Regions from separate parts of the Telluria sp. BA11 genome, predicted to be linked through region 1. Evidence: predicted binding sites of a transcription regulator. Region 1 holds the regulator's gene; each other region holds the start of a gene.
The links. Region 1 encodes FliA, which starts transcription of late flagellar genes. Its sites were predicted from a motif close to CTAAAGTTTNNNNNNNNNNNGCCGNTA; they were not measured.
Positions count from the first base shown of each region.

Region 2: AC1MGT_RS18160 (flagellar protein FliT) is a predicted target of FliA. The motif match lies at 3,949-3,975, and genes of this name have one in related genera.
Region 3: AC1MGT_RS17305 (flagellin N-terminal helical domain-containing protein) is a predicted target of FliA. The motif match lies at 7,491-7,517, and genes of this name have one in related genera.

Region 1 covers NZ_CM155275.1:1,440,429-1,450,061, reverse strand. The annotation lists gene flhA (flagellar biosynthesis protein FlhA) at 1-929, shown strand, start outside; gene AC1MGT_RS06355 (hypothetical protein) at 966-1,241, opposite strand; gene AC1MGT_RS06350 (DUF2778 domain-containing protein) at 1,238-1,645, opposite strand; gene AC1MGT_RS06345 (hypothetical protein) at 1,807-2,130, opposite strand; gene flhF (flagellar biosynthesis GTPase FlhF) at 2,432-3,838, shown strand; gene AC1MGT_RS06335 (MinD/ParA family ATP-binding protein) at 3,831-4,649, shown strand; gene AC1MGT_RS06330 (RNA polymerase sigma factor FliA) at 4,692-5,420, shown strand; gene AC1MGT_RS06325 (flagellar motor protein) at 5,402-6,145, shown strand; gene motD (flagellar motor protein MotD) at 6,155-6,910, shown strand; gene AC1MGT_RS06315 (hypothetical protein) at 6,990-7,505, shown strand; gene AC1MGT_RS06310 (PAAR domain-containing protein) at 7,507-7,773, opposite strand; gene AC1MGT_RS06305 (hypothetical protein) at 7,800-8,366, opposite strand; gene AC1MGT_RS06300 (M35 family metallo-endopeptidase) at 8,373-9,443, opposite strand.
Region 2 covers NZ_CM155275.1:4,129,735-4,139,367, forward strand. The annotation lists gene AC1MGT_RS18140 (DUF883 family protein) at 1-273, opposite strand, end outside; gene AC1MGT_RS18145 (RNA-binding S4 domain-containing protein) at 379-591, opposite strand; gene fumC (class II fumarate hydratase) at 653-2,050, opposite strand; gene AC1MGT_RS18155 (FimV/HubP-related protein) at 2,176-3,288, shown strand; gene AC1MGT_RS18160 (flagellar protein FliT) at 3,615-3,896, opposite strand; gene AC1MGT_RS18165 (class I SAM-dependent methyltransferase) at 4,056-4,673, shown strand; gene AC1MGT_RS18170 (CsbD family protein) at 4,746-4,922, shown strand; gene AC1MGT_RS18175 (AI-2E family transporter) at 4,986-6,089, opposite strand; gene AC1MGT_RS18180 (CsbD family protein) at 6,326-6,532, shown strand; gene AC1MGT_RS18185 (S9 family peptidase) at 6,632-8,851, opposite strand; gene AC1MGT_RS18190 (MATE family efflux transporter) at 8,939-9,633, opposite strand, start outside.
Region 3 covers NZ_CM155275.1:3,931,514-3,941,146, reverse strand. The annotation lists gene AC1MGT_RS17330 (methyl-accepting chemotaxis protein) at 1-470, opposite strand, end outside; gene dusA (tRNA dihydrouridine(20/20a) synthase DusA) at 827-1,852, opposite strand; gene AC1MGT_RS17320 (ATP-dependent nuclease) at 2,756-4,270, opposite strand; gene AC1MGT_RS17315 (hypothetical protein) at 4,733-4,960, opposite strand; gene AC1MGT_RS17310 (TonB-dependent receptor) at 5,153-7,348, opposite strand; gene AC1MGT_RS17305 (flagellin N-terminal helical domain-containing protein) at 7,618-8,475, shown strand; gene AC1MGT_RS17300 (hypothetical protein) at 8,561-9,409, shown strand; partial or broken gene AC1MGT_RS17295 (MFS transporter) at 9,551-9,633, shown strand, end outside.

The sequences.
Region 1 (9,633 bases):
AGGGCATCCGCAAGAAGTTCGCGCAAGAAGTGGGCTTTCTGGCGCCGCCAGTGCACATCCGCGACAACCTGGAGCTCAAGCCCTCGGCTTACCGCATCACGCTCAAGGGCGTCGAAGTGGGCAGCGGCGAAGCACTCAATGGCCAGTTTTTGGCGATCAACCCGGGCATGGCCAGCGGCACGCTGCCAGGCGTGGTCACGACCGACCCGGCGTTTGGCCTGCCGGCGACCTGGATTGAAGCCAGCCTGCGCGACGAAGCGCAAAGCATGGGCTACACGGTGGTCGATGCGGGCACCGTCGTTGCCACGCACCTGAACCACCTGATCACGTTGCACGCGTCGGAACTGCTGGGCCGCATGGAAGTGCAGGCGCTGCTGGACCACCTGGGCAAGGAAACGCCGAAGCTGGTCGAGGACCTGGTGCCGAAAGTCGTGTCACTGTCGACGCTGCAGAAAGTGCTGCAGAACCTGCTGGTCGAAGGCGTGCACATCCGCGACATGCGCTCGATCATCGAAGCATTGTCGGAGCACGCCGGCATGACGCAGGACCCGGCCGAACTGACCGCCGTGGTGCGCGTGTCGCTGGGCCGCGCGATCGTCCAGCAATTGTTCCCGGGCGAGAACGAGCTGTCGGTAATGACCCTGGACAACCGCCTCGAGCGCCTGTTGATGCAGGCGATGGGCGCGGGTGGCGACGGTACCGGGATCGAGCCAGGCCTGGCCGACACGATCGCCCAGCAGGCAGCGCACGCCGCCAACCAGCAAGAGCAGATGGGCCTGTCGCCCGTGCTGCTGGTGCCGGCGCCACTGCGCGTGCTGCTTTCGCGCTTTTTGCGCCGCGCCGTGCCAGCCCTCAAGGTGCTGTCGCATGCCGAAGTGCCCGAGACCAAGACGATTCGTGTGACAAGTCTGGTGGGCGTGCCGATGTAACAGGGATGGGGCAGCGCACGCGCTGCCCCGTGCTCATCATGCCGGAGCAGGGCGATGGACTTGACGCCACACCAGCCAGCCAAGCGTCGTGACCGTCAGAATCGCGCTGAAGGCCAGCCCCAGGGCGACGAGTATTTCAAGATCGGCGAGCTCTTCGCCATCCCTTGAGCCGTACAGGTTGATCAGCCAGATTGCCCACGCTTCCGGGAACGGTGGGAAAAGGTCGTGATGGATAATCAGAAAACGAGCGAGCACAACAGTGCCAGCAAGGATCCAGATGATCAGAGACAGTCGTATCAGTGCTCTCTTCATTGGACAGTTACTCGGCCATAAGCGTGCAATGAGGTGCCTGGAATGAGAACATGACCGGCTGCGATGAGTTGATGTCGCAGCACGTCGAAGTCAGTCCGGGTTGTCAGCGTAATGCACCCTTGACTAATGCCGCGCGTACCCGCTGGATGCAGCCTGAAATTTCCTCGTTTCACGGTATTGCAAAAGACTTCATCGTCAATGTGCTTGTCGGCTGCGTACAGGGCAAACCAGTCGGACCTGTCCTTGATGAAATCAAGTAGCGGACCGAGTCTGCCGCCTGACTGACGATTCACGATGTAGTAGGCCCCCGGCGGAATTGGGCCTACGCCTGCTGCACAAGCGAACTCGCGTCGATTTTTATGTTCGCCAAGCCCTGAGAAGGCGGGAAATTTTAAAGAGTTCATCTCAAACGTGCTCATCGGTTTACCGTTGAGTTTGAACGTACATTCGACCATATGCGACCCCTCGAAGCCTGGTTGAGAAGTTTTTGATCATAGGTGGCTGATGCAGGTACCCGCTGACGTCCCACAACCATGCCGCTGCCAGGCTCCAGGGGCCAGATGCCCTAGTCCATCACGATCTGCTTCTCGATAGGCCCCAGGTCGGTAATCGTGACAAGAATATGCAACGGACTGTCCCAGTCGACATGCAGATGGAACTCGACACCGCCGGGACCGCCTTCGGGATCGTGAGGCCCGATATTGGTGACATACACATTGGCCTCGCCCAGGTGAGGACGGCCGGGCGGTGAATCGAACGGGTCGAGGACCGGTGCCCACTCTGCGGCCGTGATGAGGACGGCCGAGCTTTCGGTGAGGCCGGGCCAGTTGAAATTGCGGCGTACACGGCCCTGTACATTGCGGTAGATCAGCCGGATCGAGCGTGCCATGGGGTTCTCCTGATGAACGTTTGCGGCACGCCAGCCGTGCCAGTCATGATTCGACCTGGCCGGCATTCGCAAGATCGGCACCCGGACGCCACCTGTTTGCGCCAGCGCAAACCGGGGCGGCGTCTGCACCAATCCTGTCTGATTCCAATAAACCGGTATCATTTTTTCTGGTTGCGGGGAAATAGGCCCTTTTCCCCATCCTTCTCGGTTGATCGTTTCCGCACGGCATCGACAATAATGATTCCTATCGATGGGCATGTGCCCGTCATGCAGAACATAGATTGAAGTGCGGAGAACCACGATGAAAGTGAAGAAATTTACAGCGGCAACTTCCCGGGATGCCTTGCGCAAGGTGCGCGAAGCCCTGGGCCCGGATGCCGTCATCCTGTCCAACCGTCCGGTCGATGGCGCCGTCGAAATCCTGGCACTCGACAACGACGATGTCGCGTCGCTGTCCGCGCCTGTCGCCGACTCCGAGATGGCGCAGCCAAAACCGCAGCTGCAGCACTTCGACGAACTCGCACCAGCCGCACCGCGCGCCACCCCGGCACGCCGCTACCAGGATGCCGGTCCGGTCATGAACGCGCCGGTCGCGCCTGCCTACGTCGCGCCCGTGGCACCGATGGCGCCGCTGGCGCCGGCCGAGCCGGTGTCGACCTACGCCGAACGCCGCGCCCCCGCACCTGAACCAACGATCGACATGGCCGCGATGACCGCCATGATGAGCGCCGCCATCACCCAGGCCAAGGAATCGGCGACCTCGGAAGTCAGCAACATGATGAGCGAGATCCGTGCCATGCGCGGCCTGATGGAAACCCAGCTGGCCGAACTGTCGTGGGGCTCGACCGCCCAGCGCGAGCCGCACAAGGCCACCGTGCTGCGTGAAATGCTCGCTGCCGGTTTCTCGGCCACGCTGGCACGCTACATCATCGAAAAAATGCCGGCCATGAACGACGCGGCGCAAGCGATGCGCTGGGTGAAGACCGTGCTGGCACGTAACCTGGCGACCATCGGCAACGAAGATGCGATGTTGTCCGAAGGTGGCGTGTTCGCACTGGTCGGCCCGACCGGCGTGGGCAAGACCACCACGACGGCCAAGCTGGCCGCGCGCTGCGTGATGCGCCACGGCCCGGACAAGCTGGCCCTGATCACCACCGATGCTTACCGTATCGGCGGTCACGAACAACTGCGCATCTACGGCAAGATCCTCGGCGTCATGGTGCACTCGGTGAAGGACGAGGCCGACCTGCGCATCGCCCTGAAAGAACTGCGCAACAAGCACACTGTGCTGATCGACACCATCGGCATGTCGCAGCGCGACCACATGGTGGCCGAGCAGGTCGCGATGCTGTCGGGCTCGGGCGCCGAAGTCAAACGCCTGCTGTGCCTGAATTCGACGTCGACCAACGAGACGCTGAACGAAGTCGTGCGCGCCTACCAGGGCAGCGGCCTGCACGGCGCGATCATGACCAAGATGGACGAGGCTGCCTCGACCGGTGGCGTGCTCGACATCGTGATCCGCCAGAAGCTCAAACTGCATTACGTCTCGAACGGCCAGCGCGTGCCGGAAGACCTGCATGTGGCCGACAGCGCGATGCTGATCGACCGCGCGTTCCGCAACCGTGGCACCGCCCCGGCGGACGCCGACCTGCCGATGCTGATGGCAGCCACCGCGCAAGCCAACCGCCGCGAGGTGTCGCATGGCTAGTTTTGACTTCGACCAGGCCGAAGGCCTGCGCCGCATGCTGCAAGGCCCGCGTCCGCGCGTGGTCACGTTTCTGTCGGCCACGCCGGAAGACGACAAGGGCGCGATGCTGGTGAACCTGGGCGCCTCGCTGGCCCAGGCCGGCAACGAAGTGCTGATCGTCGACGCCTGCAACGTCGAGTACGGCGTCGCCCGCCGCCTGGGCCTGAACCGCGGCGCCTCGCTGCTGCAGGTCGCGCGCCAGGAAAGCGCGCTGAACCAGGTGATCCATCCGGCCCCGCAAGGCTTCTCGGTGGTGCCCATGGGCACGCCCGAATCGGCCGACGACGTGCGCCGTCTGAGCAAGACCTTCGACGTGCTGGCCACGCAAGCGGGCATCGTGATCGTCGATGGCGAACTGGGTCCGGACGGTGAGTTTCCGGTGCCGTTGATGTCCAGTTCGGAGATCGTGATCCAGGTGTCGACCAGCGCGGCCTCGATCACCAATGCCTACTCGCTCATCAAGCGCCTGACGCAGGAACTGGGCCGCCGGCCATTCGGCATCCTGGTGACCGGCGCGACTGAGGGGGAGGCCAAGGTGGTATACGATAATATGTCATTGGCAGCAACACGTTATCTGGCCGTCAAGCTCAGTTTCATGGGCGCCGTGCCGGCCGACGAATACCTGCACCGCGCCGCGCGTCTGGGCCGGGCCGTGGTCGATGCCTTCCCGCTGGCCGGCGCATCGGTTGCGTTCCGCCAGCTGGCCGGCAAGTTCGCACTGCCTGCACTGCCGCAGTTCGGCCGCCAGGGCAGCGCGTCCATCGGTTCCTGACACAGTCGCCATCGACATATAAAGAAAAAGACATACGCCAGCATGTATACGGTCAAAGGGAAAGCGGACAAGAATTCTTTGCTGACGGAGCATATGCCGTTGGTAAAGCGTCTTGCCCACCACATGAAGGCGAAGCTGCCGCCTTCGGTGGAGGTCGATGACCTGATCCAGGCCGGCATGATTGGTTTGCTCGACGCGATCAACCGCTACGAAGACGACCACGGCGCCCAGTTCGAGACCTATGCCGTGCTGCGCATCCGCGGCGCGATGCTCGACGAGCTGCGTTCGAGCGACTGGATGCCGCGCAGCACGCGCCAGAACATGCGCAAGGTCGAGGGTGCAATGCAGTCGCTGCAGCAGCGCCTGGGCCGCCCGCCGAGCGAATCCGAAGTGGCCGCGTCGCTCAAGATCTCGCTCGACGAGTACCAGGACATGCTGGCCGACTCGGGCGGCCACCAGCTGCTGTACTACGAGGACTTTCATGCCGACGAAGGCAGCGACAATTTCCTCGACCGTTATGCGGTGGACGATGCCGATCCGCTGCGCAGCCTGATGGAAACCGATTTTCGCCAGGCCGTCATCGACGCGATCGACAAGCTGCCGCCGCGCGAAAAACTTCTGATGGGCTTGTATTACGAAGAAGAACTGAACCTGAAGGAAATCGGCGCCGTGATGGGCGTGAGTGAATCGCGGGTGTCGCAGCTGCACACCCAGGCCGTCGCACGTTTGCGCACTACCTTACGGGAGCAATTATGGACTGGGCCAGCGTAATCGGCCTGGTGCTGGCAATCGCCGGCATCTTTCTCGGTTACACCCTCGACGGCGGCAAGTTCTCGTCGTTGATCCAGCCTGCCGCATTTGCCATCGTGGTGGTCGGTACCTTCGGCGCCGTGCTGCTGCAAAGCGAGACACGCACCTTCTTGCGCGGCATCACCATGCTGCGCTGGGTGTTCGTGCCACCAAAAAACGGCCGCCAGAAACTGTCGCGCGAAATCGCGCTATGGAGCCTGACGGCGCGCCGCGATGGCTTGCTGTCGCTCGAACAATTCATGAGCAAGGCCGACCCGTTCGTCGCCAAAGGCTTGCGCCTGGTGGTCGACGGCATCGCGCCGGAGAAGGTGCGCAGCCTGCTCGAACACGAAATCAACGGCTACGAATTCGCCCAGCGCCAGGCGGCGCGTATCTGGGAATCGGCCGCCGGCTATTCGCCCACGATCGGCATCCTGGGCGCCGTGCTGGGCCTGATCCACGTGATGGAAAACCTGTCCGATCCGGCCCGTCTGGGCTCGGGCATCGCGGTCGCGTTCGTGTCGACCGTGTACGGCGTGGGCATGGCCAACCTGTTCTTCTACCCGGTCGGCAACAAGCTCAAGGCCATCGTCAGCGACAAGGTGTCGCAGTACGAGATCCTGGCCGAAGTGTTCTCCGACCTGGCCAGCGGTGACCACGGCCGCGTCGTCGACGAGCGCGTCGCCAGCCTGCTCACGCACCACTAGGCCAGCGCCATGGCACGCAAGCGCTACGACGACGATGTCCCCACCGAAAACCACGAACGCTGGCTGATTTCATACGCCGACCTGATCACGCTGCTGTTCGCGTTTTTCGTCGTCATGTACGCCATCTCCATCGTCAACGAGGGCAAGTACCAGGTGCTGTCCGAGGCGCTCGGCGATGCGTTCGGCGGCCGCGGCGCAGCCACCCAGGTCAACACCAATGTCGAACCGGTGCTGCCGCTGTCGCACATCATCAACCGCCGCCGCAACGAAGCAGCGCGACGCGAGCAGGAAAAGATGGGCGTGATGGCGCGCGAACTGTCGGCGACCTTGCTGCCGCTGGTGAAGTCGGGGCAGGTGCGGGTGATCCAGAACGCGCGCGGCATCAGCGTCGAGATCAACGCCAGTGTGCTGTTCCCGCAGGGCGAAGCAGTGCTGGACGGCGAAGGCCAGGAAATCCTCGCGCAGGTGGCTGGCCTGCTCAGGAACGACACGCACCGCATCGAGGTCGAAGGCCACACCGACGACCTGCCGATCGCCAATCCACTGTATCCATCGAACTGGGAACTGTCGACCGCGCGCGCGAGCAGCGTGGTGCGGCTGTTCGCCGCCAACGGCGTGCCCGAGGTGCGCCTGTCGGCGATCGGCTTTGCCGCGACGCGCCCGGTGGCGCCCAACACCGACGAGGCCGGCAAGGCGCGCAACCGGCGCGTGGCGGTGATGATCCTGGCAGCACTGCCCGAGACCGGCGGTAACATACTTCCGTGAATGTATTGATGGAATCATGGCATAATCGACAGGCAGCGTCGCGCGGGTGACGCCTGCCGTGAATCCTCGAGGAGTCGCAATGCATGTCAAACGAAGCTCGCCGGCGGCCAAGCTGGCAATGGTGCTGTCGCTGGTCGGCCTGGTTGGCGTGGTCAAGGCCGTGGAGGCCAAGGTGAACGTCCAGCATCGGCTCGAAGTGGAAACCGGGGCCGGCAAGGTCAAGGTGCGGGTGCTGATCGAGAACCGGGGCGACGTACCGATATGGATCCCGCGCGAGATCGCGCTGGGCGACGATCTGAGCGCCCCCCGTTTTGCGCTGAGTTCACTGACGGACACGGTCGCTTACACGGGTCGCATGGTCAAGCGCGGCCCGCTGAACGCTGCTGATTATCTCGAGGTCAAGCCGCAGACGACCTATCTGAACACGCTCGACATCACGCAGGCCTATGCGTTCAAGCCTGGCCAGCACAGTTACGAGATCCGCTACGCCGGCCCATGGGTGACCGATTTGCGCAAGCTCGACGCGGGCGGCATCAAGAGCAGCCCGGCGCTGCCGGTCAAGTTCTCGCACACGGTCAGGATGGCCGCGCGCTGATTCAAGGCGCTTTGCAATTGGTGGCGCTGGCGATCAGCGTCGCGCCACAACTCGTCTTGTCGCCATCGAAGGCAATCAGCTTGCCGTCGATTTTATGATGCGCCGAGCCGCTGACGATCTTGCAGCCATTGTGACCTTTGATGGGGCAACTGCAAGTGTCGCCCACGCACGCCACGGGAATACCGCCCACCTTCACATGCCGCGCGCTGACGCTAAGGACCTTGCCGCCATGCGACGTGGCGTCGCCGAGCCTGATGATATTGCGCATGATTGAGCCTTTCTTCTGACGGTACTTCAGTCGGATGCGGTGTCGTGTTCGGGGATGGCGTCTGCGCCCAGTACCGAGGCCACGGTCGGTGGCTTGTAGTTGTCCGGGTCGATCGACGGCTGGACGATGTGCTTGAAGATGTTCGCGCCTTGCGCCTCGCGCCGTTCCTTGCTGGGCGGGCTGATGAACACGATGCCTGCCAGCGCGATCTTCTGTTCGGTGTCGTGGTTGAACGCGGCGATGATGCGCGCCGGGCCTGCAGCGCGCTGCGCTTCGGGCAGTGTTTGCAGCGCCTGCTGCCAGCCGGCTTCCTGCAGCTTTTGACGGGCGTCGCGGCGCTTGACCGGCTTGCCTTCGTTATCCTCGAACTTGACTAACACGGGGCAGTGGATGAAGCCCATCGAGGGCAGGTCGTTGAAGGCGGCAAGCGGGTTGCGGTTCCAGGGGACCGGGAACCAGGGGGTGGGTTTCCAGTCTTTCGGGGGCGTATTGGCCCAGCGCTTGTAGTCGTCGAGCAGCGTGCTTTCGGGGCGGTCGAAGCCGGGGTGTTGGGCGAATTTGGCGGCGGCAAGGGTGGTCGGGAGCCGTGTCATGGTCGATCACTCCCCGGCAGCCTGAGCCGCAGTCGCCTGCCGCGGCGTGTTCTCGCCGAAATACTCATACGAATCGGCGTTGTTGATTGCCCGCTGCGGCGCGCTGCGCGCCATGTCCGCTGCCGCAGCCTGGCCGTACACGTGGTCGTCGGTCGCCGCCACCACGTCGAAGTGGCTCAGTTCGTGCAGCAGCGTGCCGCCGCGCGAATCGGTCCCTGTCGCCGCTGCGGCCCAGAACGCCTTGCACACCCAGACCGTGTACGGCCGCGCGGGATACACGTAGGCAAAATACGGCTCGTCGCAATCGCAGTTGATCTTGAGGGGCTTGCTCTCGAACGCTTCCTTGATCGCCGTGACATTGGCCGTGACCTTCGCGCCGCGCGCGGCGTCCTGCGCCCCGAACCACATCGCATAGCGCGCGCCATATGGCGTGCCCGAGGTCAGGTAGGCCTGGCTGTCGGCCGCCATTGCGCGCCCGGCGTCGATCGCCGTCACCAGGTGCTCCTGCTGCGCATTGCTGCAATTGGCAAAACCCGTGGCAGGGGCGGCTGCCTCCGGCAGGATCGTCGTCCTGCTGCCACGCGGCAGGCGGCCGTCGATCCAGATCGTGACGGGGTTGGAGGCCAGCTCGCCCACCACCGCGCCGACGGTCGTGCCCGGCGACGGCATGGCCGGACTGCGATAGCGGATCGTGTAGTTACCGGTAATGGTCATCTCGTAGAACCGCGAGAGCTCGACCGTGTGCGTGAGCGCCGCGCCCGGGGCCAGTTGCAGGTAATCAGCCGGCCCCGGCGCGGCGCGCTTGATGCGGCGGCCCAGGTAGCGCACCGGCTGACCGTCGCGCTGCACCTCGAACAGCGGCGCCTCCAGGCCCTGCTGCGGCGTGCGCCAGCGCAGCAGGTGCTGGACCGTGTACGAGGTATTGGTCAGCGTGACGCTCACCAGGACGTTGTCGCCGCGACCAACCGCCGGTTGCGCCGGGCTCAGCGTGACGTTGACCTGGGCATGCGCCGCGCCAGCACTGCACACAACGGCGAGTGCGCCAGCGGCGCGCGACAGCAGAAAACCTGAATGCATGGTGGACTCCGGTTGGGTTGGACCGGATAACTCTCACCTTATTTTTTCTGCCCACATTGAGCCGCTGCAGCACCGGGCGATGGCGAGCTTGAATCGTGTCTTCTGCTACACAAAAATCTCACACGAAATAACAACAGAGGAGCGACAACCGTCGCCTGAACAGGCTTAGTTTGCTATTATGCAACAATCG
Region 2 (9,633 bases), 2.5 Mb from region 1:
GCGCAGGATGCGCGATTCGCCCGAGCGGTCCGCGAACTGCTCGTTGGCCAGGCGCGTGGCGGCCATCATGCGTTCGAGCTGGGCATCCTCGAAACGCGACAGTTCTTCATTCGCCGCTTCCAGCGCCAGGGACAGCTTGGTCCGGGCGTTCTGGTACAACTCGCTCGAGTATTGATCCGTGTTCTTGAGCAGTTCTTCCGCGTTCTCGATCACGAGACGCAGGTCACCGATCAGTTGCTCTTGCGACTGTGCGCGGGTTTCAGGGGTTTCCATCGCTTTCACCTATAAGCCGTTGATTGACGTCTTAAAATATAAACAAGGAAGCCCTGTTCTGTTTGTTAGGCCGCAAACATAAGAAGCTGTCTTTCTGTCTATTTTTTATTGAACGGTGATTTCGACGTCGCCTAGCGTAACGACCTGGCCGGTACGGATCTTGGCCGTCTTGCGTAGTTCCTGCTTGCCGTCGACCTTCACCACGCCACTGGCGACCAGGTTCTTGCCAGCGCCGCCGCTGTCGACCAGCCCGGCCAGCTTGAGCAGCTGGTTGACTTCGACAAATTCCGATGTCAACTCGAATTCGATTTTTTGCATGTTTTCCTCGGGTGTGAAAAGGGCGGCCTGATGGGCATGCGGCCGCCCGGGTACTGGGTGTTTATTCGACCGGATCGGGCCGCGTCATGTCAATCGGCACGATCCACTGGTCAAACTGCTGATCATCGACAAAACCGCTTTGCAGGGCGGCCTGGCGCAGGGTCAGGCCTTCCTTCGATGCGGTCTTGGCAATCTGCGCGGCGCGATCATACCCGATGTGCGGGGCCAGTGCCGTCACCAGCATCAGCGATTTTTCCATCAGTTCGCCGATCCGGACCAGGTTCGGCTCGATGCCCTGGGCGCAGTGCGTGTCGAACGAGCGCATGCCGTCGGCCAGCAGGCGCGCACTTTGCAGGAAGTTATGGGCAATCATCGGCTTGAACACATTGAGCTCGAAGTTGCCCTGCGAGCCGCCGACGGTGATCGCGACATCGTTGCCGAACACCTGGCAGCAAAGCATCGTCAATGCTTCGCACTGGGTCGGGTTGACCTTGCCCGGCATGATCGAGCTGCCCGGTTCATTTTCGGGGATGGTGATTTCGCCCAAGCCCGAGCGCGGGCCGGACGCCATCCAGCGGATGTCGTTGGCGATTTTCATCAGCGCCGTGGCCAACAGCTTGAACGCGCCATGGGCGGAGACCATCGCGTCATGCCCCGCCAGCGCCATGAATTTGTTCGGTGCCGACTTGAACGACAGCCCGGTGCGCGAACCGAGTTCGGCCGCGATGCGCGGTGCGAAATCGGGATGGGCATTCAGGCCCGTGCCCACGGCGGTGCCGCCGGCCGCCAGTTGCAGCAGGCCGGACAAGGTGGACTTGAGCGCGCTTTCGGCAAATTCGAGCTGGGCCACGTAGCCGGAAAATTCCTGGCCGAGCGTCAGCGGCGTCGCATCCTGCAGGTGGGTGCGGCCGATCTTGACGATCGGCTCGAAATCGCGCGACTTGCGCAGCAGCGTGCCGCGCAATTGCGCCAGGGCAGGCAGGACTTCCTTGGCCAGTGCCCAGGCAGCAGCCACGTGCATTGCGGTGGGGAAGATGTCGTTGGACGACTGGCCCATGTTGACGTGGTCGTTCGGGTGCAGCAGGCGTGCTTCGCCGCGCTCGCCGCCGAGCAACTCGGAGCCGCGGTTGGCCAGCACCTCGTTCATGTTCATATTGCTTTGCGTGCCCGAGCCGGTCTGCCACACGGCCAGCGGGAATTCGCCAGGGTGGCGCCCGTCGAGCACTTCGTCGGCCGCGCGGATGATGGCGTCGGCCTTGTCGGCTGGCAGCTTGCCCAGCGAGCGGTTGACAGCGGCCGCGGCGCGCTTGACCTGGGCGAGCGCGGCGACCAGTTCGGGCGCCATGCGTTCGGTCGAGATGTGGAAGTGGTGAAGCGAGCGCTGCGTCTGCGCACCCCACAAATTGTTTTGTGGCACTTCGATCGGACCAAAGCTGTCTTTCTCAATCCTGTTTTCCATGGACATGTCCTGATATGCAAGAGGCTGGGATTAAAGAGTTTATCCCAATGTCCGTTAATGACGCTTGGGCTTCACTTTTGTTAGTTGCTATGGCCAGCCGCCTCCCTGTATTCATCACGTGTGCTTTGCTTTCCTGTGGCGTCGGCGCAGCCGAGCTCGGCGAACCGCGCATCAGTTCGTATATCGGCCAGCCGCTGGCGCTGGAACTCGAGCTGACTGCGCTGGCGTCTCCCGCGACCCCAGTCCAGGCACGCCTGGCGCACCCGGACGTGTACCGGGGCGCGAACATCGGCATGCCGGCCGTGCTGTCGACGCTGGCCATGCGTGTGAGCCAGCGCGATGGCCGTCAGTTCCTGCGCGTAACGTCGTCGGCGCCCGTCGAATCAAGCCGCCTGCATTTGTACCTTGATCTGGCCGATGGCGGGACGCGCGACGTGCGTCTCGTGACGCTTTTCATTGCGCCGAATCCGAATCCGCCCGCGCCAGCGGTTCCACTACCGGTTCCGGTTCCATTACCGGTTCCGGCGCCGGTGCCCATGCCCGCGAAGGCGCCGGCGCCGGTCGTGGCGGACCTTTCTGCTGCGCCCGTTGCTGGGTCCAAGCCGATGGCGGTCAAGCCAAGGCCACCGAAGCCGCCAAAGCCACCACGCCCGGTCATGCCGACGGTGCCGGTCGTCGCGGAGAAGGTGGCGCCGGCGCCCGAACCGCCTGCAGCCACGCAAGCACTGACGCCATTGTCCAAGCCGCTGCCAGTGCCAGTTGCTCTGCCTGCACCTGCCTCTGCCGCGACCTGCGCGCCGGCATCCTCGGTCGACAGCGCAACCGTGTGCGCCGCGCTCGATGTCAAGAATGCCCAGTTGCGCGAGCAGATTGGCACGCTGGAAGACAAGGTGCGTGTGCTGCAGGTGGCGCTGGGCGCCAGCCCGTCCGCCGTCGTCCAGGACAAGGTCGCGCCGCGGGCCGCGCCACGGCCATCCCGCAAGCGGCCTGCGCCGGAACCGGACGCCTCCACGCCGTGGGGCTGGATCGCCGGGGCAGTGGTTGCCGTCCTGGCGCTGGTGGGTGGCGCGCTGTTCATCCTGCGCCGCCGCAAGCGGGCAGCGCCGATGATCCAGCCCATGCCGCGCGCTTCGCTGATGGCGCGTCTGCGGCAGCGTTTCGCGCGCAAAACGAAGACGCCGGCGCCGGTCGAACCACAGCTGGACGAGTCGCACAATGAAATGTCTACACAACTTTGATTTTGCGCTATAATTGCCTCGTGATCGACAAGGTCACAGACAGCACAGGGTCTGGCGCAGTCACCAACGATAGGTGGCGCGACAAGCAGACGACCGTTGAGGAAACGCCTGTGTCTGGAAGCAGTTCGCTTGCCTACAGTGGCAACGGACGCCGGCAGCAACCGGCACGAGGCGACGCCAGCAGATAGCTGGGGTTCGTCCTCTCACCGAATTCGTCACCCGGCTTCAAGCCCGGTGGCCTCCAAAGCGCCCACCGGGCGCTTTTTTATTGCCTGTGCCATAAAAAAAGCACCCGAAGGTGCCTTGATCGACGATTCGACGGCGGATCAGTGTGGATGCAGGGCGCGATCGACTTGCGCATCCCACGGATCGGTGACGTCACGGATGGCGCGGTCATTGGCCATCAACTGTTTCAGCAGGTCGACCTTGCTGAGACGCTTTTCGCCCGTCAGTGCTGGCAGGCCGGCTGTTGCTGGCGCTGCCTGAGCCCGGGCTTCCAGATTCAATTGTGCAAACTCTTGCCAGTCGCGGGCCTTGGCGGCGTGCGTCATCTGGCCCGTCAGGCCAGTCAGGTTTTCGTAAATCGCAAGGACATCGTCTGCGTTCATAGGGTTACCAAAGCATGGTTTCTCAGGCCGGATTGCCGGTTGTCTGAATCATTTACGGCCTGGCTAATGGGAACTTTAGGGTAGTCTGGAAAATATTTTCGATGCATTTTGCATGGGTGCGCATGCCGCAAGCAGCGTCCCCGCTGGCATACTATGCGCATGAACCATGACGACATCTCCCGCAGTACTCTCCAACACTACAACGAGCATGCCGAGGATTTCTTTGCCGGCACGATTGACCATGACGTAAGTCAAAACATTGATGCCTTGCTGGGTGCGATCACAACGTCAGCGCCGCATACGATCCTTGATCTGGGCTGCGGGCCCGGGCGTGACCTCAAGACCTTCAGCGGCCTCGGCCATCGCGCCATCGGCGTGGACGGCAGCGAACGGTTTGTCGCCATGGCCCGGGAATACAGTGGTTGCGAGGTATGGCAGCAAGATTTTTTACACCTGGATTTGCCGCCCGCGCTGTTCGACGGCATTTTTGCCAATGCGGTGCTGTTTCACGTCCCCAGCGCGGCATTGCCGCACACGCTCGATCAATTGTTCGGCACGCTCAAGCCGGGCGGGGTGCTGTTCACGTCGAACCCACGTGGCGAAAATCAGGAAGGCTGGAACGGCGAGCGCTATGGCACCTACCATGACTACGACAGCTGGCATCGCTTCATGCTCGCGGCTGGCTTCGTGGCGCTGCATCACTATTACCGGCCACCTGGTTTACCGCGCGACCAACAACCGTGGCTGGCGAGTGTCTGGCGCAAGCCTGTTTGTTAAGCGCCGTACAGAACTGACCGGAAGTTACTCCTAGTGTGAAGCCTCATCCACGTCACGGGCAAGGAGATTGCAATGAACAAGGATCAAGTCAAGGGCAAGACCAAGGAAGTCGCCGGCAAGGTGCAGCAGAAGGTTGGCGAAGCCGTCGGCAGTCGCCAGCAGCAGAGCGAAGGCCTGTCAAACCAGGCTGAAGGGAAAGCGCAGAAGAAAGTTGGCGATGTCAAGGATATTGCAAAAGGCAATCGCTGATGCATCTCCGCTGATTCATTCGGCATCAACAACAAAGCCGCGCATTGCGCGGCTTTGCTTTTATCAGGACTCTCTGGCGGGTCTGTCCCCGGGTCTGTCGCCCAGTATATCTTCGATATACAGCATCTTCACCAGCACGGACATCACAGCTGCCAGTGGCGTAGCCAGCGCAACACCGGCGAAGCCGAACAGCGTGCCGAAGATCAGCTGCATCACGATTACGAGTGCCGGCGGCAACTCGATGGCTTTCGCCTCGATCATCGGCTGCAACACATAACCTTCGAGCATATTGATTGCTGCGAACAGCAGCAGCGCGTACAGGGCCAGGTCAGGGCTGATCGACAGCGCCAGCAACACGGCCGGAATGCCCGCCATGATCGGACCCAGGTAGGGGATGAAGTCGAGCAGGCCCGCAATCACGCCCAGGATCAGCGCCAGTGGCACGCCGAGCAGGCTCAGGCCGATGGCGGTGGTGACGCCGACGATCAGCATCGACACTGCCTTGCCCAATAGCCAGCTCGACAGGTTGTCGCCCATCTCTTGCATGACTTCACGTGCGCGGCCCCGCTTCTGTTGCGGCACGAGGCGGATGAAACCACCCGTATACACGCCGGGTGAAGCGGCAAAATAAATCCCCACGAAAATGATAATGACAATATTGCCCAGCGCGCCGATGACGCCACTGAAGAACAGGCCGGCATTCGGCACAAGCGAACCCATCTGCTTGACGATGTCTTCCGGTGGCGGCAGCTCGGCCACGACGCGCTTGAGGATAGGATGCTGCGCGACTTCCGCTTGCAGGCGCTCGACGGCTGCGGGGATTTCCTTGGCCAGCTGACCCGACTGCTCGGAGATCTGCGGCGCCATGGCCCACCCGCCGAGACCGAAGACGGCAGTGAGCAGCAACACGACGATGACCAGGGCGATATTGCGCTTGATGCCCGTGCGCTGATGCAGCAATGCGCTCAGTTTGTAGAGCAGGATCGAAAACAGGATGCAGGCAAAGATCAGCAGCAAGGCGTCGGCAGCGAGCACGACCGCTGCCAGGCCAAGGATGAACAGGACGCCGATACCGTTGACGAGCGTGACGCGGCGCGCGAGTTTGCGCTGGGTGAGGGGAGTCTCAGGCGCTGGAGCGTCGGAGGATGGTGGCGTGTGGGGATTCATGGTGGTATCTGATTGCGCAATGAAAATTGTTATTTAAACTGATGTAGTTACAACTGCCTTTGTACAACTGGTGTAGTTATAGCTGATGTTGGTAAAACGATAGCATTCTTAACGGCAAGATGGCGCATCGTTCGATTGTTGTACTAAGTGCGTGCGCTAACAGAAGAGCTGGAAACATTCCGTTAATCTGTACTCATCGCATCGCCAACCGGCCATGCCAACCAAAGGAGATCACCATGAATAAAGACCAAGTCGAAGGCAAACTGAAAGAAGTTGGCGGCAAAATCCAAGAAGGCGCCGGCAAACTGGTGGACAGCAAGGAACAGCAGGCTAAAGGCCTGGCAAACCAGGTTGAAGGCAAGGTCCAGAACGCCGCTGGCGACGTGCGCGAAGCAGCAGAAGACGCAGCTGACGACGCAAACCGTCCACGTCCACGTCCATAAAACGGACTCCCTCACCAGCCGCGCACAGCGGCAGGTGAATGGGCGAAGAAAAAGCCGCATCGTTTCCGATGCGGCTTTTTTACGTCTGGTGCAACAGCCTTATTTTGCCGGCGTCTCGCCCAGATGACGCTTGAAGTACGATTCAATCAAGCCGTAGACATGACGCTGGTTGGTGCGTCCCGAGATGCCATGCTTGGCGCCCGGATACGTCATCAGGTCGAACTGCACATTGCGCTTGACCAGTTCATCGATCAAGAGCGTCGTGTTCGAGAACAGCACATTGTCATCGGCCATGCCGTGCACCAGCAACAGCGGCGACTTCATCCCATCCAGGTGCGCAAACACGCCGCTGCGCTTGTACGCTTCCGGATCGCCCTTCGGGGTCGCGCCGACGAACTGTTCGGTGTAATGGGTGTCATACAGCGACCAGTCGGTCACCGGCGCCACCGACACGCCCATCGCGATCTTGTCCGATGCGGCCGACAGCAGACGCAGCGTCATGAAACCGCCATAGCTCCAGCCGAACACGCCGATGCGCTTTGGATCGACAAAGCTCTGTTTGGCCAGCCAGTCGATGCCGGTCACCTGGTCTTCGACTTCGTGCTTGCCAAGATTGTTGTACAGCACGTCGGTAAAGGCGCGCTCGCGGCGGCCCGAGCCACGGTTATCGAGGCGGAACACGACGAAACCCTGCTGCGCCATGTATTGGTCAAAATAATTGCCCCAGGCGCGGGTCACGCGCTGCGAGTGCGGGCCGCCGTAGGTGAACAGGAACACCGGATACCGCTTGGTCGCGTCAAAATTGGCCGGCTTGATGATCGAATAGTGCAGCGTCTGGCCATCGTTGGCCTTCATCGTGCCATATTCGGTCGCCAGGTGGTCGGCCAGGTGGCGCGTGTACGGGTGATCGGCATTGAGCTCGTTCTTTTCGATCCACTCGACCATCGCGCCATCGGCGCGGCGGATCGACACCTGCGGCGGGGTGCGCGGGTTCGAATAGGTGTCGACAAACAATTTGCCATTGCCGGCAAACGCCGCGTCGTGCCAGCCGTCGCCCTGCGTGATGCGGGCCGGCTTGTCGGCGCTGCTGCCGTCCAGGGCCAGCGCGTAGGTCTGCTTGTCAATCACGGCGTCGCGGTTCGACGACACGTACACCTTGCCGGCGCCTTCGTCGACCGCCAGTACATCGTCCACGCCCCACGCACCGCGCGAGATCGGGTGCAGCAGCTTGCCGTCCAGGTCGTACAGATACAGGTGGTTATAGCCGCTGCGCTCCGACGCCCAGATGAAGGCCTTGCGGTTTTTCAGGAAGCGCAGGTCGTTGTGAATGCTGACCCAGGTCTTGGAGTTTTCCGAGAACAGCGGGCGCTGGGCCAGCGAGCCGACATCGACGGCCACCAGGTCCAGGCGCTTCTGGTCGCGCGTCTGGCGCTGGTACACGAGCGTCTTGGCGTCGGCGCTGAAATCGGCGCGCACCAGATAAATATCCTTGTCCGCGCCCAGGTCGACCTTGCGCTGCACGCCGGTGGCCGGGTCGACCAGCATCAGGTCGATCAGCACGTTCGGATCGCCCGCGGCCGGGTAGTGCTGGTCGATCACCTCGGTGCGATCGGCGAAGATCTCGAAGCGGCGCACGACCGGCACCGGCGCTTCATCGTAGCGGCGGTAGGCAATGGCAGAATCGTCTGGCGCCCAGTAATAGCCGGTGGTCTGGCTCATTTCTTCCTGCGCGATGAACTCGGCCGCGCCGTTGTGCACGGTGCCCTTGCCATCGGTGGTCAGCTGGCGCTCGGCGCCGCTTTTCAGGTCGATCACAACCAGGTTCTGGTCGCGCACGAACGAGACATAACGGCCGCGCGGCGAGATTTTCGGATCGGTCACGCTGCCCGAGGCGACCTTGCGTGCGTTCTCTGGCTGGGCGGCATCGACGAGGTACAGGTCACCACCGATCGGCACCAGCAATTGCTTGCCATCCGGCGACCAGAAATAATTCAGGATGCCCGACAGGCCGGCAGTGCGGGCGCGCTCGCGGCGTGCTTTTTCTTCGATCGACAAGGCCTCGTTCGGCACCAGTTGCTTCGAATCCACCAGGCGCTGCGTGGCCTTGCTCTTGGTATTGTATTCCCACAGGTCGAGACGGTACTGGTCGTCGGCGCGCGGGCGCAGGAAGGTCACGCGTTCACCGTCGGGCGACACGCGCAGATTGCGCACACTGGCACCGGCCAGCGAAGCGTCGCCATAAATACGGTCGAGGGTCAGACGTTCAGCCATGGCAGGAACGGCCGTGAGAGCGGCCAGAAGGACGAGGAGAGGGCGCATAGTTTCTCTGATGGATGTTTAATTGACAGCAACCGCGAGACGATACCAGAGTCAGACTGCCAGCGCTGTAATGACATGTCATAAAAACTAGGACACCAACGCTTTCGCCACACCCTCGCGAATGCGCTGGCGCGCCAGTTTTTCAAATTGCCAGGTCAGCAGCACCGCCGCAACTGTCAACGCGAACACGAGCCCGATCCAGAACCCGGTGGCTTCCATCGGCGCCGCAGGCGTCCACGGGAACCATTGCGGCGCCAGGCCCAGCACGCAACCGAGTGGCAGCGACAAGCCCCAGAACGAGACCAGCTGGATCACCATTGGCGGGCGCGTTACCTGGTAGCCGCGGATGGCCGACGCGGTGGCAACCTGGGTGGCATCCGACAACTGGAACAGTGCCGCGAACAGCAGCAGGTGGGCCGTCACTTGCTGCACGGCCGGATCGGACGTGTAGGCGGCCGCGATTTCCCAGCGGAAGATGGCAATGAACAATGCCGCCAGCGCGCCGAACGTCAGCGAGACACCCACGCCGACCCAGCCGACGAAGCGCGCCCGCACCGGGTCGCCTTCGCCCATTGCCTGGCCGACGCGGGTGAGCATGCCGATCGCGAAACTGAGCGGCAGCATGAAGACGAGCGACGCAAAATTGAGCGCGATCTGGTGCGCCGACACTTGCACGACGCCATAGCGCGCCACCAGCAGGCTGATCAGGCCAAAAGCGCTGACCTCAGCAAAATACGTCACGCCGATCGGCAGGCCCAGGCGCAGCATGCTGCCGATGGCCG
Region 3 (9,633 bases), 2.5 Mb from region 1:
GGACGCACTTCGCGAATCATCACGCGGGTAGCATCCATTGCGTTTGCAGCCAGATACAGTTCGGTCGCGCGGGCGATGGCGGGCATCGCGGTGGCCTCGTGTTCCTTGATCTGGTTCAGCAGCGTCTTTTCCTGGGCATTGGCGTGCTGTGCGAACAGCGCCGCCAGCTTGGCCTGGGCCGCATCGTACTTGGCGGTCTGTTCCTTGAATTTGACGATTTCCGGTTCCATGTCGGCCGGGTCGGTCATCAGGGTCAGCACGCGCAGCGAAGCGAGGCGATCGCCGACATTGTTGCGCATCTCGACCACGAGACCGGTCGATACGTTGCTGACGCTTACCACGTGATCGAGGCGATCCTGGATCTGCGCCATGCGCAGGATACCGACCACCGCGACTGCGACCAGCAGTACCAGAACCAGTGCAAAACCGAGGGCCAGACGGGTGCCGACCTTCATGTTGTTCAAATTCATTCGTGTTTTCCCTGTAACTTATTGATCGAAACTCGCCCGGTTGAGATCGCGTCACGCGATACACCGTACGATGCGCAAGTGAAATCTATGTTTCTTATAGTTTTCAGCTATTTCCCAAAGGATAAATCAAGATTTCCTCAACCAGCGAGAAAATCTCTTTCTCGAATGAATTGTTTCACCGCAACAACAGCGCTGATAGAGTTCAAGAATTGGAACAGGGAAACATTATGGAGCCGGCGTTGCTCTTCGGCAAGCAAATTTGAAGCTTCAAGAGAGTTTCGGCAAGGAAATGTCTCGCTTTGTCGACAGGCGAAAAAAAAGCGTGCCAAGGCACGCTTTTTGTCGGTCGGGTGTGCTTATGCGGTCGCTGGCATCCGGGCAGCGGCCGCCAGCAGCAGGCGTGCATCGCCCAGCGCCAGCTGCTTCGAGTCCGACAGCGTCTGGCGGAAAGCGCGTGCGCCCGGCAAGCCCTGCATCAGGCCCAGCATGTGGCGCGTGATGCTGTTCAGTTTCAAGCCCAGCGGCCCGTACTGGCGCAGTTGCGCTTCGATGTACGGGATCATCGCCTCGAGCACGTCGATCCGAGTGCGTGCCGCGCCAGGGGCATCGTAGAAACGGGCGTCCCAGTCGGCCATCGTCCATGGGTTGTGATAGGCCTCGCGCCCCAGCATGACGCCGTCGACATGCTGCAGGTGCAGCGCGATCTCGTCATCACTCTTGATGCCGCCGTTGATGATGATTTCGAGGTCGGGAAACTCGCGTTTGAGCTCATACGCCACAGCGTAGCGCAGCGGCGGGATCTCGCGGTTTTCCTTCGGCGACAGGCCCTTCAGGATCGCATTACGGGCGTGCACGATGAACGTCTTGCAGCCAGCATCGGCGACCGTACCGATGAAGTCGCGCACAAAGCCGTACTCTTCATTGTGGTCGATGCCGATGCGGTGCTTGACCGTGACGTCGATCGAGACGGCGTCGCGCATTGCCTTGACGCAGTCGGCCACCAGTTGCGGCTCGTTCATCAGGCAGGCGCCAAACGCGCCCTTCTGCACGCGCTCGGAGGGGCAGCCGCAGTTCAGGTTGATCTCGTCGTAGCCCCACTGCTCGCCGAGCTTGGCGCTTTTGGCCAGATCGCCCGGGTCGCTGCCACCTAACTGCAGGGCGACGGGATGCTCGATGTCGTCGAAGCGCAGATGACGCTCGGCGTCGCCATAGACCAGCGCGCCCGTGTTGACCATCTCGGTATAGAGCCAGGTATGGCGGGTGATCTGCCGGTGAAAGACGCGGCAATGGCGGTCGGTCCAGTCCATCATGGGGGCAACCGAAAGGCGGCGGGATGGCGGCACGATGGCAGTAGCAGCCGGAATGGTGGAAGTAGTGCTCATGCTGGAGGGTGTGGTCGCCTGGGAGCAGGCGATGAATACTGTCGAAAACGCGCCATCATAAGCCAAAGCTGTTCATGCTGCATCCATGCTGCTGATTGGTTGGGGCAAGGACTACGGTGCACGAACGCCACATCTGACAAACGATGCTGTTGGGGTTGGTTCCGATTTCAGGTCGCGTGCTGAGGCTTGGGCTGTGCTGTGCAAGCGATGTAACCTGAAAAAGTTAGGTTGAGGTTATTTGCAAATGTCAGACCTGACACCCGAATTACCGCGAACGCCAGACTTAGAAAAGACGTATCAGGGTCGCTTTCGGATTTCGGGTCACGTGCCAGGGCCTGGATAGTGCAGTGCAAGCACTGCGGCCTGACAGGCTTATGTTGAAGTCATGCTCAAATGTCAGATCTGACACAAGAGTTAAAGCTGGTGTAGATACTTGGGAGCAACGTGCCGACACCTGCGGCGGCGCTGATCATAGCGAACAACAGCTACGGGCGAGAATGGCGATAGCCGCATGATCACTTGGAGCCTACCGATCTACTGCTGCTGTGACCAGCACCAGAACACCACCTACCTGCTTGGCTGCCCTCACATCCCCCATGCACAGTTGAAAAGCAAAATTTACAAAGAACGCCGAATTTATATTGCTGACTGTTAAAAAAAACCCGGCGAAAACCTGAAAAAAGGACTGTAGTGCGATCGGCATGTCTATGAAGACCTCCTATAGCAAGCGTCCAGTCCATATTTTCCGATTCCGAACACAGAGGATGAAACCATGGCCGATATCCGCGATGTTACCCTCTATTTCGATTCACTGAGAAACTACAACTAGTAATAGAATGCAATGTGAATGCGCTGGTTCCTTTTCTATGCAAACGGTAGCTCAGAACTGACGAACATTATAGATTAAGAAAATAACTTTCCGGAAAGGGCAGCCATTGACTGTTTATCCGTTTTTGTGAATTCCTCAACTAAAAAAGCAAACAACTCCTCTCTAGCTCTGTCGGTTGTGCATGCTTTCTTCGATGCAATCCTCGATGCTATTCCATCGACAGTCTGCTTGCATTTCTTACGTGCGTCCGAAGGACTCAGTCCAATGTGGTCGTTTGCCTCAACATTTGTAATTTTTAAGCTCATAACGCCAGTAAAAGCCTTAAGTGCAGGCAGCGCCGTACTCAGATTTGCGTGAAGTAGATCACAAAATCCAACCTCAGGAGTCCAAGGCAAAAAGACAACATCGCTTTTCAGTTTTCGATATAGCTCCTGCGGAACCGTCAGGTCTGGCAAAGGCTGCCCTGCAATAGCTATGGGCGGCATGCAAATAGGTTCTGCATCAAGATCAAGTGCCGCCATTCGCCGGGTAATATTCGGTATGAAAGATGAACTCCGATCTAAAAACCTAAGCACCTCTTTATATCCGCCAATTACAACAGAATGCACTGTTGGTAGGAGATGAGGATTAGCATGACCCTTAACATGCATTTTCCACATCGCATCTATACAAAATTGCGCCGACGTATCCTCGACGAAGATCATTTTGTCTGGAACGTTCTCTTCATCCATTGCTATATACTGAAGTGCATAGGTGGGATAAACATTTCTGTGTACAGAGACAATGCCATCAATATTTTCGAGATATATTATGTTTTCGCGCTTTACGCTCTTGATAAGACTGGACGAATGGGTCGACACCAAAATCGTGCAGTTTCTGCTTTTCGCCAGCGTCTCAATTTCTTTGAACAGTCGTACCTGGGCAGCAGGATGAAGAGCCATCTCGAACTCATCGACAATATATAAAGCACCATTTTTTACAGATAGCAGTTTTTGTGCCAAACGCATAACGCACAATTCACCAAGACTAAATGCTTTCTCTGAGTAGAAATTTTTCTTTTTTCCCGGTCCGCCTTCCATTTCTATCAAATGCGCAACTGTATTTTTACCCGGCAAATTTATTTTTAATAACTTTTCAAATTTTTCTGTGTCAAAAACGTCATTTAGAAATTTTTTTAGCAAAGGATCCGCCGCGAGTTTTCTGGCACCGACCAATTCATTTGGTGTAGGCTCTACTCTAGACGAATCTGCCTTAAGAAAAAGGACATCGCTAAAACCATCGAAGACTAAAGAGCTGTGAGATTTTGGAGTCGCAGACCATCGCGTATTGTTGTAGCGGTATGATACGCTTTTCCCATTTATTTCATAAACCAGTCTCGCAGCCTCCAACCCATCGATTCCATTAAATTTTTTCGCACCTGGAAGACCAGTTTGAAACGCATTTGCCATACCCATTCGGTGAAGCGCCGTGAGCAGCGATGTCTTTCCGCATCCATTAGCGCCAGTCAGGACGAATGCTCCGTGCATCGGCACGTCAAAAATCAAACTTTTAATCGACTTAAGATTTTCGATAGTTACCCTTACAGCCATTGGTCATCTCCATTTTCGAAAGTTTATTTTGATGTCTCGATAGTAACATATGGTAGACAAACTCCTGTTATTATTGCTTTCAAGACCTAAAAAAATTACCAAGGGTTTCCCACACGCGGTGTACGTTGCTACGAAACTGCTACAGAGGATCAGGCTGCTATAAAAGAAAGCAAGTTCCTATATCTAATCCATCACCAGGGCCACACTCAGGCTACCCACAGTATTAAGTTGATGTCACTGCGATTCATGCTTGTGTGCATCTACCCGCCCTCCTCGACACACGATAGGGTTGTTACGCAACACTGCGGATCAGGAGGAGGTGGTGGAAGTTCGTCCGCCGAAAGAAGTACGGCTACAATCGAACCGTGGATCAGCATCTGACCAGTCGGGAGACGGGTGCACTAGGAATATAAATCTGGACGTCGTGCCATACCGACGCCGCTAGCGAGCGAGCGAGGCTTTTTACATCATCAGTTGCAGGAAAGCGCCACTGAAATCCACCGCCTTCTCCAGCACCAGATCGGCACAATACGCGCCGTCAAATTTGACCTGTTTCTGGACGATGGCTGACATCGCGCCGTCACCGGCATGGCTGGAAGCCGATATTACGCAGTCCCACTGCTCTCCCGCTTTTTTCACGGTAGTGATCGCAAGGGAACGATCGCTGATTTCAAAGGTTATAAGTTTCATCACATGTTCGCAGAATATGTGAAGAACTATACCTTAGAGCAACAGAATGCACGTGATTCAGTTACCGCAAAACAACACCAGGAGCAAATTTTTGTTCCGAATCTAGTAGCGCGCGCTGGCGCTGCCAAAAAAAACGCAGGACCTGCCTGCAGTCACCGTGCAGGCAGGTCCCAGCTGACGTCGCAGTATGACTTAGAAATCGACCTGCGCCGATACCAGCACCGTGCGCGGCGCCGCTGCCGTACCAACGGTAGCCAGCGTGCTGCTCGACAGCCAGTAGCGCTTGTTGGCAGCGTTCTCAACACTGGCGCGCAGCACGACCGGCTTGCCCATCAGCTCGGTACGATAACGCGCGCCGAGATCAAAACGCGTCCACGACGAGATATACACGGTATTGGTGACATTCTGCGCCAGCTCCGCCGTGTGGATCGCGCGGGCATTCAGGCTCAGGCCGCTAATCCATGGCAAGTCCCAATCGACGCCGGCGTTGAACGCGTTCTTCGGCACCCCCGTGGCTTTCTTGCCTTCGTTGATGCCTCCGGCTGTGCGCTGCTGCTTGGCGTTGTAGAACGTGGCGCTCGTCATCAGGCGCAGGCCCGGTGCGGCTTCGCCGACCGCCGACAATTCCAGGCCGCGGTTGCGCTGCGTGCCGTCCAGGCTGTAGACCGTCGTCAGCGGATCGGTGATGGCGTTAGGACGGTCGATCTGGAACACGGCGGCGCCGAGCAGTACGCGGCCGGTATCGACTTTCGTGCCCACTTCGTATTGCTTGGACTTGAACGGGGCGAAGACTTCACCGGCGTTCGCGGCCGTCGCCGGGGCGGTGCTGCCGCGGGTCAGGCCTGACGTGAAGTTGGCGTACAGCGACACGTTTTCCATCGGCATGACAACCAGGCCAGCCAGCGGCGACACGGCGCTTTCGCTGTATGAGCTTGTCACAGCGCCGCTTGGCGCCACGTTGTCAGCCGCTACCTTTTGCTTGCGCAAGCCGCCGGTGAACAGCACGCGGCCGTCCAGGAACGTCAGCGTGTCGGTCAGCGAGACGCTCGACAGCTCGGTTTCCGACGTCTTGGTCGGCGCCAGACGGTTGCCCGTCATCGGCGTGATCGCCACCGGGTTGTAGATGTTCGACAGCTGCGACGAGCTGGCCGGGGCCGACAGGTAGAAGCTTCCCGCTTCACTGTCCAGGCGCGAGACCGAGGCGGTGATGAAGTGCTTGATGCCGGCCGTGTCCAGGCTCAGGCGGGCGCCGACTTCGCCGGTCTTGCTGCGCCCATAGGCGTCGTACCAGGTGTTGGTCAGGCGGAAGTTGCCGGCAGCGTCGACCGCATTCAGTGCGCGCGCCGTCGGGAAGTCCTGTTCGCTGGCACCGTAGTGGTAGCCGGCCGTCGCGTAGACCATCAACTGCTTCGACACATCGTACTCGAGGCGCGACGCGATCGTCGCATCGCGGAACTCGAGGTCGGCGCCGCGGTACACGGCGCGGTGGCCCGACGGCGGCGCCGGGATCGACGCGATGTCGGGCCGGAAGCTGTTCTGCGCGCGGAAGTTGTCGGTCTTTTCTTGCTGGCCGTAGCTGTCCAGGGTCCAGCGCAGTTTCGGCGAGCGGTAGTCGAGCGCGATCGCGGCCAGGCCGAAATCCTGCTTGCCGTCGTCGATATTGGTGTCGCCGCCGCGGATCACGCCATTGACGCGCACGCCCCAGGCGCCGTTGTCGCCAAAGCGGCGGCCGACGTCGACATGGGTGCCAAACAGCGCCTGGCTTTCATAGGTGGCCGTCACGCGCGTCAGTGGCTGGTCGCCAGCGCGCTTGGTCACGATATTGATATTGCCGCCAACGCTGCCGTTCGGGCTGATGCCATACATCAGCGTGCCAGGGCCCTTGAGCACTTCGACGCGCTCCATGATGGCAGCCGGCATGCGGTTCGACGACGACAGGCCGTACAGGCCGTTCAGGCCGACGTCGCCGCTGGTGACATTGAAGCCCCGGATCTGGAAGTCTTCGCTGAAACCGCCGGTCGACGTCATCACGCGCACCGACGCTTCATTGACGACGACGTCGGCCAGCGTGCGTACCTGCTGGTCTTCGAGGATCTGCGACGTATAGTTGGTTGTAGCGAACGGCGTCTTCATGATGTCCGCCTCGCCCAGAATGCCCAGGCCGCCGCTGCGTCCGATCTGGCCGCCAGCGTAGGCCGGATCGGCCTGTACTTTCGCACCGGTGATGATCACCTTCTCCACCGCGGGCCCTGCCTCCTGCGCATTGGCGGCAAACGGCAGCACCAGCATCGGCGCCGAGGCGACAGCGCCAACGAGAGCACTCCTGATCAGGCGCGACAGGATCGATTCGACGGGTGGGCGCAGAGGAGCATTGGCGTGTTGGGTCATGGTTTGGCGATCGTAAGGTGCGAAAAACCGGGATTCTAACAGAGATGAGAATCATTATCATCCTCATTCGCATTATCGAGGGCTTGCTATTGCTTCGACGTACGACAAGGTGAGACGGTCAGCGCAGGCTTGAATACCGACTGAAAAATTTATTTCAACAAATTCGATAAAGAATTTAATGCCGTACGGAAATGTGTCGCCTTGTACTCATGAGAGCGAGTGACGCACTCGACATACAGAATTCTTCCCCTACATTTTCGGAGTCCATCATGCTGAGCCTGCACACCAACAACGCTGCCCTGTCCGCACAAAACGCCATCTCGAAGACCCAGAGCAATCTGTCGACCTCGATGACCCGTCTGTCGACCGGCTACCGCATCAACTCGGCAATGGATGACGCTGCCGGCCTGCAGATCGCTTCGCGCCTGAAAGCGCAGACCTCGGGTATGGCCGTTGCCATGCGTAACACCCAGAACTCGACCGCCATGCTGCAAACTGCGGAAGGCGCGCTGGATGAAGTGTCGAACATGCTGATCCGCATGAAGGATCTGGCAACCCAGGCTGCCGATACGTCGTCGAGCATCGCTGACAAGGAGTCGATGCAATCGGAATACGACGCACTGGGTACCGAACTCGGCAACGTGCTGAAAAACACCAAGTTCGGCGGCGAAACGCTGATCGTCGGCGGTACCATCGGCGCCGCCATGAAATTCCAGATCGGCGCTGATGCAAACGAAGTCATGAACATCACGATGGCCACGGACGTGACTGCCATTGCTACCGACGTGAGCGCTGCCACCGCGTCGTACGCTGCCGGCGCCGCAGGCACGGAAATCAGCACCGCCGCTGATGCGAGCACTGCGATCACCGACCTGACCACCGCACTGGCATCGGTCAACAAAGTCCGTTCGAGCCTGGGCGCCGCCGCCAACCGCCTGGAACACGTCAACAACAACCTGTCGAACATCAGCACCAACACCAAGCAAGCTACCGGCCTGATCATGGACGTCGACTTCGCGACCGAAAGCGCCAACATGACGTCGAGCCAGATGCTGCTGCAAGCCGGCACCGCCATGCTCAAGCAGTCGAACAGCATGTCGTCGATGGTCATGTCGCTGCTGCAATAATGGCCGCATGCCCGGGCCTCACCCCGGGTAGAGTTCAAAGGCCAGCCACGCGGTTGGCCTTTTTTCATTTTTGACAGGCATTCCAATGGCCCAGATGTTCCCCGTTGCCGCGCTGCCCCCGCCAACCCTCGCGCCACTGCAGGTCGGCGCCGTGGTGGCCCCGGCCGCCGTGCTGGCCGGCGGCGCCGATGCGCTGCCGCTGCCGTTTTCAGCGCGACTGGCGCCGGAGACCCAGGCCACCGGCCAGCCGGGTGCGGCCGCCGACAGCGATGGCGCCGCCATGCGGCCGGACCAGGTGCTGATGGCGCGCCAGCTCGCCTATCAGCAGCAGGACGGCGCCGGCCTGGCGCGCGCCTGGCGCAGCCAGGTGCGTAACCATGGCAGCCAGTTGACCAGCCGCGCGCTGGCCGACATGGGCGGGCATTTGTCGCCGGCCATGCTCGCTGCCGGGCAACAGGGCCAGGTCGTGCACCAGCCCCAGCTGCTCGCAACGCACCAGGATGCCTGGCGCTTCACGGTCCATGGCGCCGGCGACAAGCCGCAGCACCTGGCCGTGCTGGCCGACGAGGCCGACAAGCCTCCCGGCCGCCGCCGCCGTGCGCGCGCTGCGCTGCGCCTCGAACTCGAACTGGCCGATGGCAGCGCCGTCGTGATCCAGGTCGAACCGACGCCGCAGGGCCTGGTGATCGAGGTCTGCGCGCCCGATGCGAGCGCGCTCACGCGCTTGCGCTGGCTGCAGCCCGAACTCGAAACCGTGCTGAAGCGCGCCGGCCTGACGGTGCTGCGCTGGGGCTTTCGCGACGCCCTGCCCCCCGGACGCAGCCACGCGATGATCGCCAATGCCGAAGAGGCGGCACAAGCGCTGACGCCGGCCGTGTTTCGCGCCGTGGCCGAACTGGCGCTGCTGCTGCCAGCGCAGCGGGCGCGCAGCTGAAGTTGATCCAGCAGGCTGAGCAGCGCGCCGCCCCGGGCGCTGCCCCGACTACAATGGCGCTTGTCTTCACGTATTCGCCTTTTCAATGACACGCTGCAGATGCACGCGGCCAGCCGCGCCGCTGCCGGTGAGCTCACCGGCATGACCAGATCCCAGACCCCAGCCCCGGCGCCCTCGGCCAACGACGCCGCGCCGCCGCCGTCGGCGTTCGGGCCGATGCGCGC